One region of the Paenibacillus sp. DRB1-1 genome, then DNA from elsewhere that is predicted to be linked to it. Evidence: riboswitches for the same ligand, from Rfam matches in the RefSeq annotation. Region 1 holds a riboswitch; each other region holds the start of a gene.

Region 1 (6,081 bases):
CTGACGATTAACGTACAAGTAGGCCTTGTAGACCGTCTGGAAACTGACTCGCGTGTAATTGCGCTTGGTGCTCAGGAAACGAAGCAGCTGAAAGTAACAGGAGTTAAGAGTGGCGGTACAAAAACAGATGTAACCAAGGACGCCACCTGGACAACTAGCAATGTAAAAGTGGTCGAGGTTAGCGAAGGCTTGATCAAAGCGAATGGTAGCGGTAAGGCAACCGTCACTGCTTCATATGGTAAGCAAAACATTACGTTTACGGTAGAAGTGGACGTAGCGCAAAAGATTGAAGCGGATGCAATCGCGTTGTCACTTAAATCTGGAGATCAAAAAACCATCGCGATTGTGGTTAAATCGAGTGATGGTAAAGAAAAGGACGTTACGGCCCAAGCGGAATGGAAAACGTCTAATTACAAGGTAGCCACTGTTAAAAAGGGTCAGGTTACTGCGGTTAGCTACGGTAAAGCTAACATTCAGGCGAAGTTTGGCGGGAAGGTAATCAGCGTACCCGTGGATGTTGATACGCTTAAATACCTGCAAACAGACGAAGTTGCTTTGAATTTGAAGGCAGGACAGCTGGCTAAGGTTACGGCTACAGCCACGTATAAGGATGAGTCGGAGAAGGATGTTTCCAAACCGGCAGTCTGGTCCTCGTCCAGAATTGTTGTTGCGACTGTCAAAGACGGTAACATTAAGGCACAGGGCAAGGGCAAAGCTGTAATTACTGTGAAATATGCAGGTAAAATGACGAAGGTACAGGTAACCGTTCAGTAAAACAAAAGAGCAAGCATACGTCCAAGGACGATATGCTTGCTCTTTTATTTTAAGGAGGCTACCGCTTATAAATTATGACTTATCCTTCTTGGTCGGTGTGTTGCGTGTAAGTGATTCGGTCAAACGCTTGCCAGTCGGCGTCTGGGCCAAGCCGCCTTTGGCGGTCTCGCGGTGCTTCGACGGCATCGCACTGCCGACTTCAAGCATCACGTCGATGACTTCGTCAGACGGAATAGCGCTGCGCACACCCGCCAAAGCCATGTCCGCTGCGGCAAGCGCAGTCACGGCTCCCAGCCCATTGCGCACGATGCACGGAATCTCCACGAGTCCGGCGACGGGGTCGCAAATCAGGCCGAGCGTGTTCTTAAGAGCGAGACCTACGGCGTGAACAGCCTGTTCAGGCGTACCACCGCGCAGCTCGACCATAGCGCCAGCGGCCATCCCGATAGCTGAGCCAATCTCAGCCTGACAGCCTCCCTCCGCGCCAGAAATGAAGGAGTTGTTGGCGATCACGTAGCCAATGGCTCCAGCGGCGAACAGACCGTTCACCATATGCTCATCATCCCAGCCGAACCGCTCCTGCGCACTGATGAACACACCAGGGATAACCCCGCATGAGCCTGCGGTAGGCGTGGCGACAATGCGACCCATGGATGCATTAACCTCCGACACGGAGAGGGCATAAGCCATGGCGAGCGCGGAGGCATCACCGGAGCAGGTTTCTCCTGCCCGCAGATACTCGGCTAGGCGCTTGCCGTCACCGCCCGTCAATCCACTGCGGGATACGGTGTCTTGTGTCTGACCGCGATGAACGGCTTTCTTCATGACTTCATAATAATCAGACATTTGGCGAAAGATTTCTTCCTCCGTTGTATTCGTCTCTTGTACCTGCTCTTGAATCATCAAGCGGCCAATTGTGGTGGATTCTTCAGCGCATAAAGCGCTGATTTCATGCAGATGGCTAAACCGCATCGGATTCAGCTCCTTTTTTCAAATTAATCATCTTAATTTCATACATATGAGGTAAAGAACGCAGTTCCGCAATCAGTTCAGCTGGAGCAGAACTGTCCGTTTCAATGGCGGTGAGTGCTTCACCATCCCGGCCTTTGCGATCTACGTGCATATAGGCAATGTTAATGTGGGCCGCGCCCAGCGCTGAAGTTATCGCGCCCAATGTACCGGGCTTATCCGAGTGGAGAAGCACCAGCGTAGGCAGCTCCCCGGTCAGATTGACCCGGAATTCGTTAAGCTGCTGGACATGGATGCTGCCGCCGCCGATGGAGGAGCCCAACAGTGTGCGCTGATCCTCGCCCTTCCACAGCTCGAAACGGACAGTGTTCGGATGAGGCGCGGGGAGTCCGCTGACGGCGAATTCCACGGCCATCCCGGCTTGCTCTGCCCATTGCTCGGCATCTGGAATCCGGTGATCGTCCGTATCGTAATTAAGCAGCCCTGCGATGAGCGCTAGGTCTGTACCGTGTCCTTTATACGTATCGGCAAAGGAGCCGTACAGTGTCATACGGGCACGGTCAGGCTGCGTCCCGAGCCAGTGCCGTGCAACGCGTGCGAGCCGTACCGCGCCTGCGGTGTGTGAGCTGGAAGGTCCGGTCATGGCCGGACCGATAATGGAAAATACATCTTTGAAACGCATGGTGTGGCCCCCTGTATGTTCTAATACCATACTATATGGTATTTCCGCGTCTTTGCGCGGTTATGACGGTTCCTAATGCTGACGCACAATGTGAGCACAAAAAAGGACAGGATAAGGAAGTTTCCCTTATCTCTGTCCTCGTTACCTGAGAGTTTCGTGCGGTGTTCTTACCGCCTTTACCCCTTGGGTGGCTTGCGCTCTCTCCAGAGTTGCGTCAGATGACGATACATGGACCTGAGAGATTATCCGTCAGCCGGGTGCTGACGCCTTGCTCCTTCGGTGCCGCCAGAGTGTAGGCTCCCTGGACAGACTCTCCCGTCATCTTCATTCGCGTATACCGTTCTACATGTCTTTCTTAGCGTAATGTATGGCGTGCTCGGTGTCAATCACAGGTTTAATTTTTACATAAACAGGTGCGTTCCCAATAAAAAAGATTAAAATTTACATAATTATGGATGAAACCAGGAAGGAATTAGAAGATTGGCGGCTAATCTGATAAAGGACAAGTATATTTATGGAAATCATAGGAGGGATATTGACGTATGGTAAAAGGCTTGCGATTCACAGGTTCACGCTTAAAAGGGATGCTGCATCTAGCAGCGATCGTATCACTGCTGATCGGGATCTTCGTTCCATTCGGTCAGGTCAAGGCAGAGGGAGCATTGACAGTAGCCGAAGCACTTCAGCGCCAAGGCAGTGAAGGTACGGTGACGGTGGAAGGTTACATCGTCGGACATGCTACCGGATCGAAAACGGCTAATTTTTCTTCCCCGTTTGCGAATGATTTTAACGTACTGATTGCCGACCAGGCGAATGAACGTAACACGTCTAACCTATTGGATGTACAGCTGACATCAGCGTATAGAGGACAATATGGGCTATCAGGCCATCCTGAGCTGATCGGCAGCAAAATTCGTGTGACGGGTACACTCGGCGCCTACAATAATTTTGGTGGAGTGAAAAGCCCAAGCGCTGTTGAACTGGTGAACGGAAGCGAGCCGGGTGAACCAGGTGAACCTGGCAACCCGGGTCAACCCGGTACTACACTGCCGGATGGAAAAGGCAAAAAGGTGCTGTTCGATAATACGCACGCCCAGACCGCTGGTGCAGCAGATTGGGTCATTGAAGGCGCCTTCTCCGACTTTGCCAATGGACTGCGTAATGTAGGCTTTACGGTAGACCAATTGAACCGTCCCATTCCTTTTACTTATGGAGAGCAGGCCATAACATATGACAAGCTGCGCCAATATGATGTGTTCATTATTGGTGAAGCGAATGTTGCCTTTAAGGCATCCGAGCAGGCTGCCCTGCTGCAATACGTGAATAACGGGGGGAGCGTTTTCTTCATCTCCGATCATTATAATGCGGACCGTAACAAAAACCGTTGGGATTCCTCCGAGGTTATGAATGGCTACCGTCGTGGAGCCTATACTAATCCGGCCAAAGGCATGACTGCAGAAGAAGCTGCATCACCGGCGATGCAAGGATTAACAAGCTCCGATTGGCTGGCGACCAACTTTGGCGTTCGTTTCCGTTACAATGCGCTCGGTGACGTGAATGCTACCGACATTGTAGCCGCAGATCAATCTTTCGGCATTACCAAGGGTGTGCGCTCGATTGCAATGCATGCAGGATCTACGCTGGCTATTATTGATCCTACCAAGGCTAAAGGCATTGCTTATATCCCTTCAGGCACGAAAAAATGGGGGAATGCGGTAGACCAGGGAGTTTATAACGGCGGGGGCCGTGCGGAAGGACCTTATGCCGCTATCTCCAAGGTAGGTCAAGGCAAGGCAGCGTTCATCGGTGATTCTTCCCCTGTAGAAGATGCTACACCGAAATATGTGCGTGAGGAAAACGGACAGTCGAAGAAGACATATGATGGTTTTAAAGAAGTGGATGATTCCACCTTCCTGGTGCAAACGGTCCAATGGCTTGCATGGAAGCAGGACTACACGAAATTGTCCGATGTGGAAGGTTTGACTCTGGATCAACCAACGAAGCTTCTGCCATTCGAGGAGCCTGCGGCTTCCACGGAACCGCAGCCTGAGCCTTGGTCTGCTCCGGCAGCAGGTTACAAATGGTACGATCCTAGAACGTTCAAGTCTGGCTCCTATGGAGCGGCTTCATAATTATCGCCAGAAGCTCAATGTGAGCTGGTATTAGTTAGTCGTTTGATCCCTGCGGAGGGATCAAACGACTTTTTTTGTAATGAAAATTAACCTGTGGTTGGTTATTTCATTACATTTTGTGCCAGAAAGGCCGCGCTACTGCTGGATCATTGATTTTTTAAATGATGTTGATAGCATAATCTTAATTGATATATCCATATACTGGTGATAGGATGTATTCAAATTATTCCGATAAAAACGGTATGTAATGTTCATGAGAGGTTTTAAACATCAAACATGGTGAGAATAAGCGGGACAAGACCATGGAGAATGGAGGAAGCGCGCATTGAATACCGAACCCGTGTTGGAAATTAAAGGATTATCCGTATCTTTTCGCATCAAGGATCAATATCACCCCGCAGTCGACCATCTGGATCTGACGGTCAACCCCAATGAAGTGCTGGCTGTAGTCGGAGAATCCGGCTGTGGCAAAAGCGCGCTGGCGCTTTCGATCGCACAACTGCATGACATGGAACGCACACGTGTAGAGGGAGAGGTCCTTTTTAAAGGTACGGACCTTAACCGTCTTTCTTCAGGGCAAATGAATAAAATCCGCGGAGCGGGCATTGGCATGATCTTTCAGGACCCACTGACAGCACTCAACCCGTTGATGAGCATTGGCAAGCAGATTGAGGAAAATCTTGATTATCATACGTCACTATCTACGAAGCAAAAAAGGGAACGTGTGCTGGAGCTGCTGGAAAACGTAGATATACCGAATCCTGTGCGTGTGTATGAGCAGTATCCGCATGAACTGTCAGGAGGGATGCGACAGCGTGTGATGATCGCAATTGCCATAGCTTGCCGACCTTCTCTTATTATTGCAGATGAACCAACTACCGCGCTCGATGTAACGATCCAATCGCAAATTCTCGACTTGCTCAAACAGCTTCAACAGGAGACCGGAAGTGGAATTATCCTGATTACGCACGATCTTGGTGTTGTGGCAGAAGTAGCCGACCGCGTGGTGGTCATGTATGCCGGAGAAATCGTGGAGAGCGCTGATGTTTTTGAATTATTCAGGCATCCACAGCATCCGTATACGCGTTCTTTGCTTGCTTCCATGCCGGGATCGCATACCAAGGGGGAATCACTGCATGTCATCGGCGGCATTGTTCCCTCATTACAAGATATCCCCCGCAATAGCTGTCGCTTTGCCCCGCGTATTCCCTGGATTCAGCAGAGAGTGCATGAAGACCATCCCCAACTAAATGAAATTTCCGCTGGACATTGGGTCCGTTGTACATGTTACCAGCATTTTCATTTTGAACACGAGGCAAAGGGGGAAGCTGCTCATGGCACTACTGGAGTTAAATGATTTGAGGGTCCACTATCCGGTGCGCGGTGGTTTCTTCCAGCGTGTTATCGATCAGGTGAAAGCAGTGGATGGCGTGTCGATCAGCATTGAGGCAGGCCAGACATACGGGCTGGTGGGAGAATCCGGCTGTGGAAAAACGACGACAGGCAGGACGATTATCGGTCTAA
Region 2 (6,081 bases), 2.0 Mb from region 1:
TACCGAAGTTGCCGTAAAAGGCTTTAACCCGTCCAATAGAATCTCCCTGTTCCCGGTCCCAGTGGTACACCCCCTGCAGATCCCGTACGACAAGTGGCTTGGGCAAATAAGGGATGAGCCGTTGCTTTACGCCGACAGGCCCAGCGCCGGGGCCGCCGCCGCCGTGCGGGGTACTCATCGTTTTATGCAAATTGAGATGCACTACATCGAAGCCCATATCTCCGGGACGGGTAATCCCCATGATGGCGTTGGAGTTCGCCCCATCATAGTAAAGTAGACCACCTGCGTCATGCACGATGGCAGCAATGTCAGTGATTTGCTTCTCGAACAGCCCAAGCGTGTTCGGGTTGGTCAGCATGAGCGCCGCGGTGTCGTTGCCTACGGCTTGACGCAGCGCATCCAGATCCACCAGCCCCTCAGGGGTGGAGGGGAGGGTGACTGTTTCGAAGCCCGCGACGGTTGCGCTGGCGGGGTTCGTTCCGTGCGAGGAATCCGGCACGAGCACCTTGGTACGTCGCTCACCACGTGCTTCGTGGTATGAGCGAATCATCATCAGCCCGGTCCATTCGCCATGGGCGCCCGCGGCGGGCTGAAGCGTGACGGCATCCATGCCAGTTAACGCAGCCAAATCATTTTGGAGCGTATGCAGCAGCTCCATGGCACCCTGGATGCTCTCCTCTGGCTGATATGGATGGATTTTGGCGAAGCCTGTATATCGGGCGACATCCTCATTCACCTTCGGATTGTATTTCATCGTACAGGAGCCGAGCGGATAAAATCCGTTGTCCACACCGAAATTACGCCGGGACAAGGCGGTATAATGCCGAATAACGTCTACTTCGTATACCTCGGGTAATGCCGCAGGTTCGCTACGCAGCGCATAATCTGGCAAAAGCTCTGCCACCGGGCGACGGGGAACATCGCACTCGGGAAGGGAATAGGCGATGCGACCCGGACGGCTCAATTCAAAAATGAGCGCTTGATCGTGTTCCTTCAACAGCCCTTGTTTCTGATCCTGTCCGGTGTGTGTCATAGCAATCCCCCCAAGGTGTGTACAAATTGGTCAATCTCTTCTTTGGTTCTTTGCTCCGTCACGGCAATCAACATGTGACCAGCAAGTTCCTCATAGTCCCGGCCCAAATCGTAGCCAGCGATAAATCCAGCAGCTAGCAGCTCGGCCTGGAGTTTGCTCATATCTGTACCCTCAGGCAGTCTAAGGGCAAACTCGTTAAACGTCGGTGCGTTAAACGAGACAGTTACGCCCTTCAAGCTCAGCAATTGCTCTAAAGCATAACGGCTTTTATGCAAATTTAGCTCCGCTACTTCCTTGATCCCCTGTCTACCCATGACAGACAAGTATACAGATGCAGATAAAGCTAGCAACGCTTGGTTGGAGCAAATGTTAGAGGTGGCCTTTTCGCGGCGGATATGCTGTTCCCGCGCTTGCAAGGTCAGCACGAAGCCGCGCTTACCGTTGCGGTCTGTGGTCTGACCCACAATACGGCCGGGAATACGGCGCATATGTGCCTGAGAAACGGCAAAGTATCCACAGGTCGGACCGCCGAGAGAAGAGGAGATACCAAGTGGCTGCGCGTCTCCTACCACAATATCCGCGCCCTGTTTGCCGGGTGTTTCCAGCAAGCCAAGTGCTAGTGGATTGGCACTGACGACCAAAAGACCTTTGTGCGTATGGATGAGGTCAGCCATCGGCTTCAGGTTTTCCACGGCTCCGAAAAAGTTGGGGCTTTGGACCAAAACAGCCGCGGTCTGTTCCGATACGGCTGCCGCTAACGCATCAACATCCGTTACGCCGTCCGAACAGCCGATCTCCACGATGTCCAAATCCAATCCGCGTGCATAGGCTGCCAATACCTGACGTGCCTCCGGATGGACGGACCTTGATACGATAAGCTGTTTACGGCGGGTAGCTGCGGCGGACAGTGAGCCCGCTTCAGCCAGTGCAGTCGCTCCGTCGTACATGCTGGCATTAGCTACAGCCATGCCCGTCAATTCGCAAATATACGACTGAAACTCGAAAATGGCTTGTAGCTCGCCTTGGCTTACTTCCGGCTGATAGGGGGTGTAGGCTGTATAGAATTCCGAGCGTGAAGTGATGTGCTGGATGACGGACGGAATATGATGATCATAAATTCCTGCGCCAAGGAAGCTGGCATGTGTGTCTGTATTGGCGTTGTGTCCGGCCAGCTCAGCCAAGTGGCGGGTTAAGGCTTTCTCATCGAGTCGAGAAGAAAGAGGCAGTTCCCCTTGATATCGAATGGCCTCTGGAATGTCACTGAATAAATCATCAATGGATGATACACCGACCACACGTAGCATTTCGGTTTGATCCTGTTCAGTCATAGGGAGATAACGATGCTGCTTCATAGGTTCTGGCTCCTTTCGAAAAGCAAATTTCAAACGTAAATTAGCTAATAAAAAAGTGTGTGAGATGAAAAAACCAGAAGTTCATATCTGACATGTTTGCTTTATAGAAATAAAAAGAGTTTAAGATCAGCGCGGGCGTCTATAAAAGGGTGCTGCCACCACCTCGGCACGCAGGCGTTTGCCACGAATCTCAACCTCCAACGGTGTAGAGAGGGCGCTAAAACGACTGTCCACCAAGGCGAGGCCCAGATTACGCTTCAAGGTGGGCGACTGAGTCCCCGTTGTAACCTCACCAATGTGTTGTCCTTCTGCGAATACTGGGTAATGGGCGCGTGGGATACCGCGATCAATCATTTCCAGCCCGATCAATTTGCGAGGAATCCCTTGTTCTTTCTGACGTTGCAGTGCTTCTCTACCGATAAAATCTCCTTTATTCAGCTTGACGAAGAAACCTAGACCAGCTTCGAGTGGTGAAATCGTGGCAGATAACTCCTGACCGTACAGCGGCAATCGTGCCTCAAAGCGTAGTGTATCCCGAGCACCAAGTCCAGCGGGAATCAGCCCATACGACTCACCGGAACGAAGCAAACCCTCCCATACGGCTGGTGCTTCCGCAGCAGGTACATAAAATTCAAAACCGTCTTCGCCCGTATATCCGGTTCGTGAGACAAGTGCTTTTGCTCCGAACAATGGCACATTCTCATGGAAGCGGAAAGATGCCAGATTCGTAATGTCCGTATCTGCCACGGCTGCGGCAATACGTGCTGCTTCCGGTCCTTGCAACGCCAGCAATGCTATCGCATCAGACATATTCTCCATGTGAACGGATGCAGGCATATGACGAATTAGCCAATCCCAATCCTTATCGATGTTGGATGCGTTCACAACGAGCATGTAGCGTTCCGGTCCTTTGCAGTAAACAAGTAGGTCGTCTACTACACCTCCATCGGGGTAACACAGGAGTGAATATTGTGCCTGACCTGGTTCCAACTGGCTGACATCATTCGTGGTCACCCTTTGCAGAAAAGCTTCGGCCTCTTTGCCTTCAACCAAAAATTCGCCCATATGCGATACATCGAATAAACCCGCACGTTGCCGGACGGCCTCATGCTCCTTTTGAATGCCGCTAAACTGAACCGGGAGCTCCCAGCCGCCAAAGTCAATACAACGAACCCCAGACTGCGTCCCGTAGGACGAATATAGCGGTGTTTTTCGCAAATTAGTCATTATTCCACTCCTATCCGGTGTGATCGGCTAAACAAAAAAGACAGGCCGAAAAAAACGTATAGACGGCAGTCTACACTCTTTTTTCAGCTCTGTCCTTGATACCAGAAAGTTACCCCGGTATGTACCGGGTTTCCCCTTGGGTGATCCGCTCCAATAGCGAATGCTCTCCAGAGATGCGTCCGGCAGAGGTCCTTTTGCCTGAGAGATTCACCTGCAATGCAGGTTTACTCCTTCGGCGCTACCTTCGGGATCAACGGTATATTACCTGGCTTTGCAGATAACAACTTGATCCGATTCGCGTGCACTTATGTCTCACAAGCGGCAACAGCTATGCGAATCTTTTTGGCAGTCTCTCCCTCCGCGTTCATCCGCGTTTGCAGTTGTCGGTGTGTTTCCCAAAGCATTTGCTATAACCCATTAATACGCAAATTCATTCAAAATGTCAATAAAAATGTCATCAAAAATAATAGAAAAAACATTTAATATATAAATAAGGATATGTAAGCGTTTGTTATAAGCTATCATTTTTTTATATAGTACGCTATATGAGGTGATATGAAGTATTTTTGTTAGTATTATTGACATGAGTGTTCTTGTTGTCATAATCTTAACCTGTCTAATACAGGTGAGCAAAAGCGATTTTATTCATATGGAAGTGAGGGGAACAGAATGGGTGAAGTGAAGCAGCAACTTTGGTATACAGACGAACATGAGTGGGTTCAGCGGACAGAGAATGGAACGGTGCGGATTGGTATTACAGACTTTGCACAGCATCAACTGGGTGATATTGTTTTTGTAGAATTACCTGAGGCGGGAGCAACGATTGAGCAGGGAGCGGAGATCGGTACGATTGAATCGGTGAAGACGGTATCCGACCTTTTTGCTCCGGTGACGGGAACCATATTAAAAGTGAATGAAACGCTGGAAAGTACGCCTGAGCTAGTGAATGAATCTCCCTATGACAAAGGTTGGATGATCGAAGTAGAGATGGATAAAGAGGTGGAGGAAGCCTTGGGCAAGCTACTGTCTGCGGACCAGTATGAGCAGTTGATTTCCGATGGGCAGTAATGGAGCATTGTAGTATGGAGTAAGAGGGTTATTTGTCTGCTCGATTATTGTATAAAATAGTCGCTATGATTTAACATAGCGGCTATTTTTTTGTCTTTTTGCAAACGTAATTACGTGTTTTATTCTGATTTAGAGGGTTGTCCCCATATAAGAATCATACATAATCCAGCACGGTTTTTCGACTAATTTCTATAGCTACAGGTCATATTAAGAAGAATTATGCAGGTATAATACCTTCCCGGATAATTTAAATTTAAATGTTGTCATCAACGTTCATGACGAAAGTACGTTTTCATTTCGTTGATGAAGATAGCGCTGTCATTTAGTATGAATTTTAAGAAAAGGTAGTGATGCTTACCTACAAGGAGGATTTGAATATGAGTACATTGGACGCAAAGCCAAGTTCAAAAGGAGGCACTCGTGTCGCCGTACAGCGTTTTGGCCGTTTTCTTAGCGGTATGGTTATGCCCAATATGGGAGCCTTTATTGCGTGGGGGCTGATTACGGCACTCTTTATTCCGACCGGATGGTTTCCAAACGAAGGTTTTGCACAATTGGTTGACCCGATGAAAAATTATTTGTTGCCGCTACTGATCGGTTATACAGGGGGCACGATGATTCACGGACAGCGTGGAGGTGTGATTGGTGCCATTATGACGATGGGTGTCATAGTGGGAGCCGATATCCCGATGTTCCTGGGCGCGATGGTAGCTGGTCCGCTGGCTGCGTGGATATTGAAGAAGTTCGACAAGGCCATTGAAGGCAAGGTCAGATCAGGCTTTGAAATGCTGGTCAATAACTTTTCGGCCGGGATTATCGGTGCCATTCTAGCACTGCTTGCCCATGTGGCGATCGGCCCGATTGTACAAATGATCAGTCAAATATTGTCGGCAGGGGTACAGTTCCTCGTGAACGCAGGGCTACTGCCGCTTGTCAACCTCATTATTGAGCCCGGAAAAGTATTATTTTTAAACAACGCGCTGAATCACGGAGTATTGAGTCCGATTGCGTTGGAGGAAGCTGCAAGAACAGGAAAATCCGTACTGTTCATGCTGGAATCTAACCCTGGGCCAGGGCTCGGTATTTTGCTGGCCTACTGCCTGTTCGGCAAAGGCACTGCGAAGTCGTCAGCTCCTGGCGCAGTCATCATTCATTTTTTCGGCGGGATTCATGAAATTTATTTCCCTTATATTTTGATGAAGCCGATTTTGATTCTTGCTGCTATAGCTGGGGGCGTTGTGGGAACCTTCTGTTTTATGTTGACAGGTGCCGGACTGGTTGCTGCTCCTTCACCGGGTAGCATCATCGCCTATTTTCTAATGACGCCAAAAGGCGGATATTTGCCAATGCTGAGCGGGGTGATCGCTGCTGCGGTCGTATCCTTTGCTGTTGCCGCAGTGT
Region 3 (6,081 bases), 1.8 Mb from region 1:
AGAACGGTTACCGTTAGGTATTGATTCACATTTGCAGCACTTGATGGGATTACTGGACCAAAGTAAAAATCTTAAATACGGAAAGAGGTTTTTATACCATGACGAAGACGCTAAAAGGATTTCCAAAAAACTTCTTGTGGGGTGGTGCAACCGCAGCTAACCAACTGGAAGGCGCTTTTGACGTAGATGGAAAAGGATTGTCCAGTGCAGACATGGTTGCCTATGTACCCAAAGCAGAGCGCAAGAACGATCATGCTATGGAGATTTCGTCCGAGCGACTCGAAGACATTTTGGCAGGCAAAGTCAATGCCCGTTTTCCAAAGCGTGAAGGTGTGGACTTCTTCCACCACTACAAAGAAGATATTGCATTGTTCGCGGAAATGGGCTTTAAGGTATTTCGTATGTCCATCCACTGGTCGCGGATTTTCCCGAATGGCTATGATGCCGAGCCGAATGAAGCAGGATTACAATTCTACGACAATGTATTTGATGAGCTGCGCAAATATGGTATTGAACCGCTGGTAACATTGTCACATTATGAGACACCGCTGGGTTTGACTCAGAAGTATAATGGCTGGCTGGGTCGTGAAGTTATACAGCACTACGTAAATTATGCCGAAACTGTGTTCACGCGTTATAAGGATAAAGTAAAATACTGGCTGACCTTTAATGAAATCAACGTAATGACCATGAGTCCGTTTACCGGTGGCGGGGTGGTCATTGACCGTGTAGAAAACAAACAACAAGCGATATATCAAGCACTGCATCATCAATTTGTAGCTAGTGCACTGGCGACCAAACGGGGACATGAGATCATCCCGGGCGCTCAGATCGGCTGTATGTTGGCTCGTTTGGAAAGCTATCCACATACGTGTAACCCAGAGGATATACTGAAAGCCCAGAATGAAAATCAGATGAACCTATTCTTTACGGATGTGCATGCCCGTGGGGAATATTCCAACTACATGAATCGTTATTTTGAAGAAAATAATGTTGTTATACACACAGAACCAGGCGATGCCGAAATTTTAAAAAATAACACGGTCGATTATATCTCATTCAGCTACTACATGACCTTGACCGTTTCTGCAGGTCCAGAAGGTGAGAAAGCAGCAGGAAACCTGATTGGTGGCGTGAAAAATCCATATTTACAGTCCTCTGACTGGGGATGGCAAATTGATCCGATCGGTCTGCGTGTTACACTGAACACGTTATATGACCGCTACCAAAAGCCGCTGTTCATCGTGGAAAATGGCCTAGGTGCTTATGATAAGGTAGAAGAAGACGGTTCTGTGCATGACACATATCGTATTGATTACTTGCGTCAGCATATTGTTCAAATGAAGGAAGCGATTGCCGACGGTGTTGATCTGCTTGGCTACACCAGCTGGGGTCCTATCGACCTTGTGAGCATGTCTACTTCCGAAATGTCCAAGCGCTACGGATTTATTTACGTTGATCTGGATGATGACGGTAACGGAACGCTCAAACGCTCCAAAAAGGACTCATTTAACTGGTATAAAAATGTGATAGCAACCAATGGTGAAGAATTGTAATACTATATCTTCTCGGGCGGGTATAGCAGAGGACATCCTAAGGATGCAATCTGCTGTACCCGCTTTTTTGATAGACACAATAATAATATTTCAGCGGGCTTCACAAACTTTTCACTTGTAATAAGCTGAAAGTTTTCTGTATAATAAATAAAAATTTCATATGTCTGGTTGATGTTTGCGGGAGATGGAACGAAAGTTCCGACCGAAGGGGCAAAACTCTCAGGTGCTTAGGCTGATTACAGCAACAAGCGGGGACCGTAAACGGACAGAACTCTGGAGAGACCCTTAATTGGGCGCCGAAGGTGCACCGCAGAGAACATCTGCTTAAACTCTCAGGCAAAAGGACAGAGACGCGAATAACCTGTGACAGGGAATGCCCTAGGCTTTTTTATAAGCTATTAGAGGCAGAAACCTGCGCAAGATGGTTGTATTTTTTCGTGCCTTTAACCTCTCCAGGAGTCGAATCAGCGGATTTGACTCTTTTTTGTTTTCTAATATGCTGGAGGAGCGGGTTGAAATGAATTTGGTACATGTGTTAGAAGCGATTAGCAGTTGGATATGGGGGGCGCCTCTCATCATTCTTGTCATGGGAACGGGGTTGTGGCTGACCATACGTTTGAAGATGCTGCAGGTATTCCGCCTGCCCCTGGCGATCAAGCTGATCGGTAAGGCCCCGAATGAAGGCAGCGGGGATGTAAGTAGTTTTGCGGCTTTGAGTACAGCGTTGGCGGCTACAGTTGGCACAGGAAGTATTGTCGGCGTAGCGACAGCCATTAAGCTGGGCGGGCCGGGTGCCTTGTTCTGGATGGTCGTTGCAGCCTTTTTTGGGATGGCGACGAAATATGCGGAAGGTGTACTTGCGGTAAAATACCGGGTGAAGGATCGGAATGGGCAATTTTCCGGCGGCCCGATGTATTATATTGAGAAAGGTCTGGGACGCCGTTTTAAACCGCTGGCGATGCTGTTTGCTTTTTCGGGCATGCTGGTAGCGTTGTTCGGGATTGGAACGTTTCCGCAGGTCAAAGCGATTGTATCTTCGACTGAAAATAGTTTTGGCGTTCCGCCCATTGTAACGGCACTGATTATTGCTATCCTTACAGGACTTGTTACTATTGGAGGACTCAAAAGCATTGCCAAGGTATCGACGAAGGTCGTTCCTTTTAAAACAGGCTTGTATGTACTGATCTGTCTCATCGTACTGATTCGGTTTGCTGACCAACTTCCTGCTGCAATTGCGCTGGTGCTCCATTCGGCATTTTCAACTACATCTGCAACGGGCGGATTTGCCGGAGCTACGATTATGCTAGCGATGCGAAGTGGGGTAGCCAGAGGTATTTTTGCCAATGAGGCCGGATTGGGAAGCGCACCGATTGCAGCTGCAGCTGCCAAAACTAAATGGCCTGCGGAGCAAGGGCTAATTTCCATGACAGGCGTGTTTATTGATACGATGGTTATTTGTGTGATGACCGGGTTGACGCTACTGGTTAGTGGTGTGTGGAGCGGGCCTACCGACGCGGGCCTGATGACTCAGCAAGCATTTTCCAGCGCATTCCCGCTGGGGGCAGAACTGCTCACAATCATTCTGATTATGTTCGCGTTCACCACCATGCTCGGCTGGAACTATTACGGGGAACGCTGTGTTGAATATTTGCTTGGGGTCAAGTGGATTAAGCCATACCGTTATCTGTTCATCGTACTGGTTGCCGGGGGTGCGTTCATTAAATTGGATGCGATTTGGCTGCTGGCAGATATATTTAACGCAATGATGGCTTTCCCGAACCTGATTGCCCTGCTCGGCTTATCAGGAATTGTAGTCGCAGAAACCCGAACCTATATGGATTCTCTGAATTCTAGTAAGAAAAAGGGCATTCTTGCAGGTGCCAGTGTAGGGGCAGCTATCCAAGTAGAAGAAAAAGGACAAACGGTTAATTCATAAATTCCAAAAGGGAGTGCCCTCAGTCATCACAGGCTTGAGGACACTCCCTTTTGAATGTTATAACGATGCGTGCAAAATAGCTGAAATATCTTCTTGATTCAGCTTTTTATAATTACCGAAGCCTCCGTATTCCATTTCACGGGCTGCAATGTTTGCGACTTTTTCCAATTGCTCATCATTAATATTGTAATCGGCCAGGGTGGAAGGGGCACCGAGACTTGTCCAGAATGCACTCAGGCGATCAATCCCCTCCAAAGCAATTTCCTTATCCGTTTTACCAGTGGTATCTAAATCAAACATGCTGAGCATCAGCCGCTTCATGCGTGCAGCATCCTGATCCACCGTATGTCTCATCCAGTTGGGGAACAGGATCGCGAGACCGCCAGCATGAGGAATATCATATACAGCGGATAATGCATGTTCAATCGTATGCGAAGCCCAGTCCCCGAAGTAGCCCATTTGCAGTGTTCCGTTAAGGGCAATCGTTCCGGCATATAAAATCGTTTCACGATGCTCGTAGTTGTGCAAATCCTCCAGCAGCTTAGGTGCAGTTTCGATCACGGTTTGCAACACGGAAAAGCACATACGATCTTGCAACGGTGTATTTTTAACATTGTGAAAATATTGTTCAAACACATGGCTCATCATATCCACCATGCCATATACCGTCTGATCACGTGGCACAGAGAAGGTGTTTTTTGGGTCCAGAATCGAGAATTTCGGATGCGTTACCGCGCTGCCCCATACGTATTTTTCGTTCGTTTCCCAGTTGGTGATAACAGAATCCGGATTCATTTCTGAACCGGTGGCGGCGAGTGTGAGGATGGTGCCGAATGGCAGAGCCTCGGTCGGCATGTGCTTTTTGTTGATAATATCCCACACATCGCCGTCATATTCAGCCCCTGCTGCGATGGCTTTGGTGCAATCAATAACGCTTCCACCGCCTACTGCAAGTAAGAAGTCGATTTTTTCATTTCGGCAAATGTCGATACCCTTCTTAACGGTGGACAAGCGCGGATTCGGTTCTACGCCGGACAATTCATGAATGTTGAGATGTAGCGGCTCTAACGCGTTTAATACCTGGTCATACAGACCATTTCGTTTGACACTTCCACCTCCGTATACCAGCAAAATGTTTTTGCCGTAATTCAGCAGCTCCTGCTGGAGTTCTTCAATTTGATTGTCTCCAAAAATTAATTTGGTGGGGTTATAATATGTGAATTTGTTCATCTGGTAAGTTTCCCTCAGTTCATAGTTCATGTTCAAATCGTAAATCGCTTAACCTGATTGCCTGTTGGATACCTAACTTCATCATGTAAGCTATTTGAAATGACGATTAACTATTATACATGAAATGAATAAGGGAATTCAAGTAAATCTAATCTTTGACCGCTCCGGCGGCAAGATCGGAAATAAACTGGCGGCTAATGAAAAGAAATAAAATAATAAGTGGCAGTACAGCCAGCAGGGTGCCCGCAATGACCATCGCATAATCCGTATTGTAAATCCCGTTCAATTGTGACAGTGCAATCTGGAGCGTGAATTTACGCTCATCCGTTAAGACGATTAGCGGCCATAAATAATCATTCCAGGCTCCTATAAAGGTAAACGCGCCGAGAAAAGCGAACGCAGGACGTAGAATAGGCAGTGCTACATTCAAGTACAGTCGAAAAAAGCTGCATCCGTCCATCCGGCCCGCATCCAGCAGTTCCTTTGGAATGGATTCTTCCGCATATTGACGAATCCAGAAAATGCCGAAGGCATTTACCATCCCCGGGATGATAAGCGCTTTGAACGTACCTACCCATCCAAAGGAGGCCATCATGACAAAGGAGGGGACAAGCGAAAGTTGTGAAGGGACCATCATCGTAGCTAGCAGAACGATAAATAGCACTTTTTTGCCCGGAAAATCAAACTTGGCGAATGCAAAACCTGCTAGTGAATCGAAAAACAGAACCAATAGGGTAACAGAACCGGCTACAAAAAGGGTATTAAAAAAGGCTCCGGCAAAATTAATCTGTTGTAATACTCTCGTTATGTTATCCAAGAAGTGGCTGCCAAACCACAATTGTGGTGGAAAACGATAGATGTCTGAGGTTGTACGGGTTGCCATGACGATCAGCCAGTAAAATGGAAACATCGACAGGATGATTCCCACCAACAATCCGGCATATAAAACAAAGGATTTTGCGCGTGTCTGCATCATGTTGTGAAGCTCCTTCCCATCGTTATTTTTTACCTTGAACGAGTTTCCAGTTTATGATGGAGAATAGAGCAATGATGAGGAACATGCCCCATCCGACGGCTGCACCATATCCAAAATAGTTGTTAATGAACGACTCGCGGTACAGGTATAAAACGATGGTCATGCCACTTGCCCCGGAACCGCCGTCATTACCGACCAGGACCTGTGGCTCGGTGAAGAGCTGCATACCGCCGATGGTGGACGTAATGACCGTAAACAGAATGACTGGGCGTAGCATAGGGATAGTGATGCGGAAAAAAGCTTGCGCTCCGGTTGCCCCGTCTATTTTGGCGGCCTCATACAGCACATGCGGAATACTTTGGAGTCCAGCCAGATAGATGATT

What was found. Region 1 has a riboswitch for glycine ahead of sdaAB (L-serine ammonia-lyase, iron-sulfur-dependent subunit beta). Riboswitches for the same ligand answer to the same signal wherever they lie in the genome.
Region 2: it holds a riboswitch for glycine, as region 1 does, so the genes downstream of both, gcvT (glycine cleavage system aminomethyltransferase GcvT) here and sdaAB (L-serine ammonia-lyase, iron-sulfur-dependent subunit beta) in region 1, are expected to answer to the same signal.
Region 3: it holds a riboswitch for glycine, as region 1 does, so the genes downstream of both, ACQW03_RS17340 (alanine/glycine:cation symporter family protein) here and sdaAB (L-serine ammonia-lyase, iron-sulfur-dependent subunit beta) in region 1, are expected to answer to the same signal.

What each region holds. Positions count from the first base shown of each region.
Region 1 is NZ_JBODQH010000001.1:2,074,484-2,080,564, reverse strand. It holds gene ACQW03_RS09175 (Ig-like domain-containing protein) at 1-774, shown strand, start outside; gene sdaAA (L-serine ammonia-lyase, iron-sulfur-dependent, subunit alpha) at 847-1,746, opposite strand; gene sdaAB (L-serine ammonia-lyase, iron-sulfur-dependent subunit beta) at 1,736-2,425, opposite strand; glycine riboswitch at 2,638-2,753, opposite strand; gene ACQW03_RS09160 (DUF6359 domain-containing protein) at 2,968-4,557, shown strand; gene ACQW03_RS09155 (ABC transporter ATP-binding protein) at 4,883-5,914, shown strand; gene ACQW03_RS09150 (ABC transporter ATP-binding protein) at 5,892-6,081, shown strand, end outside.
Region 2 is NZ_JBODQH010000001.1:4,109,113-4,115,193, forward strand. It holds gene gcvPB (aminomethyl-transferring glycine dehydrogenase subunit GcvPB) at 1-1,033, opposite strand, end outside; gene gcvPA (aminomethyl-transferring glycine dehydrogenase subunit GcvPA) at 1,030-2,385, opposite strand; gene gcvT (glycine cleavage system aminomethyltransferase GcvT) at 2,512-3,612, opposite strand; glycine riboswitch at 3,789-3,887, opposite strand; gene gcvH (glycine cleavage system protein GcvH) at 4,282-4,680, shown strand; gene ACQW03_RS18570 (PTS mannitol transporter subunit IICB) at 5,058-6,081, shown strand, end outside.
Region 3 is NZ_JBODQH010000001.1:3,893,074-3,899,154, forward strand. It holds gene ACQW03_RS17335 (glycoside hydrolase family 1 protein) at 99-1,556, shown strand; glycine riboswitch at 1,725-1,801, shown strand; glycine riboswitch at 1,820-1,914, shown strand; gene ACQW03_RS17340 (alanine/glycine:cation symporter family protein) at 2,074-3,492, shown strand; gene ACQW03_RS17345 (iron-containing alcohol dehydrogenase) at 3,550-4,722, opposite strand; gene ACQW03_RS17350 (carbohydrate ABC transporter permease) at 4,871-5,698, opposite strand; gene ACQW03_RS17355 (carbohydrate ABC transporter permease) at 5,721-6,081, opposite strand, start outside.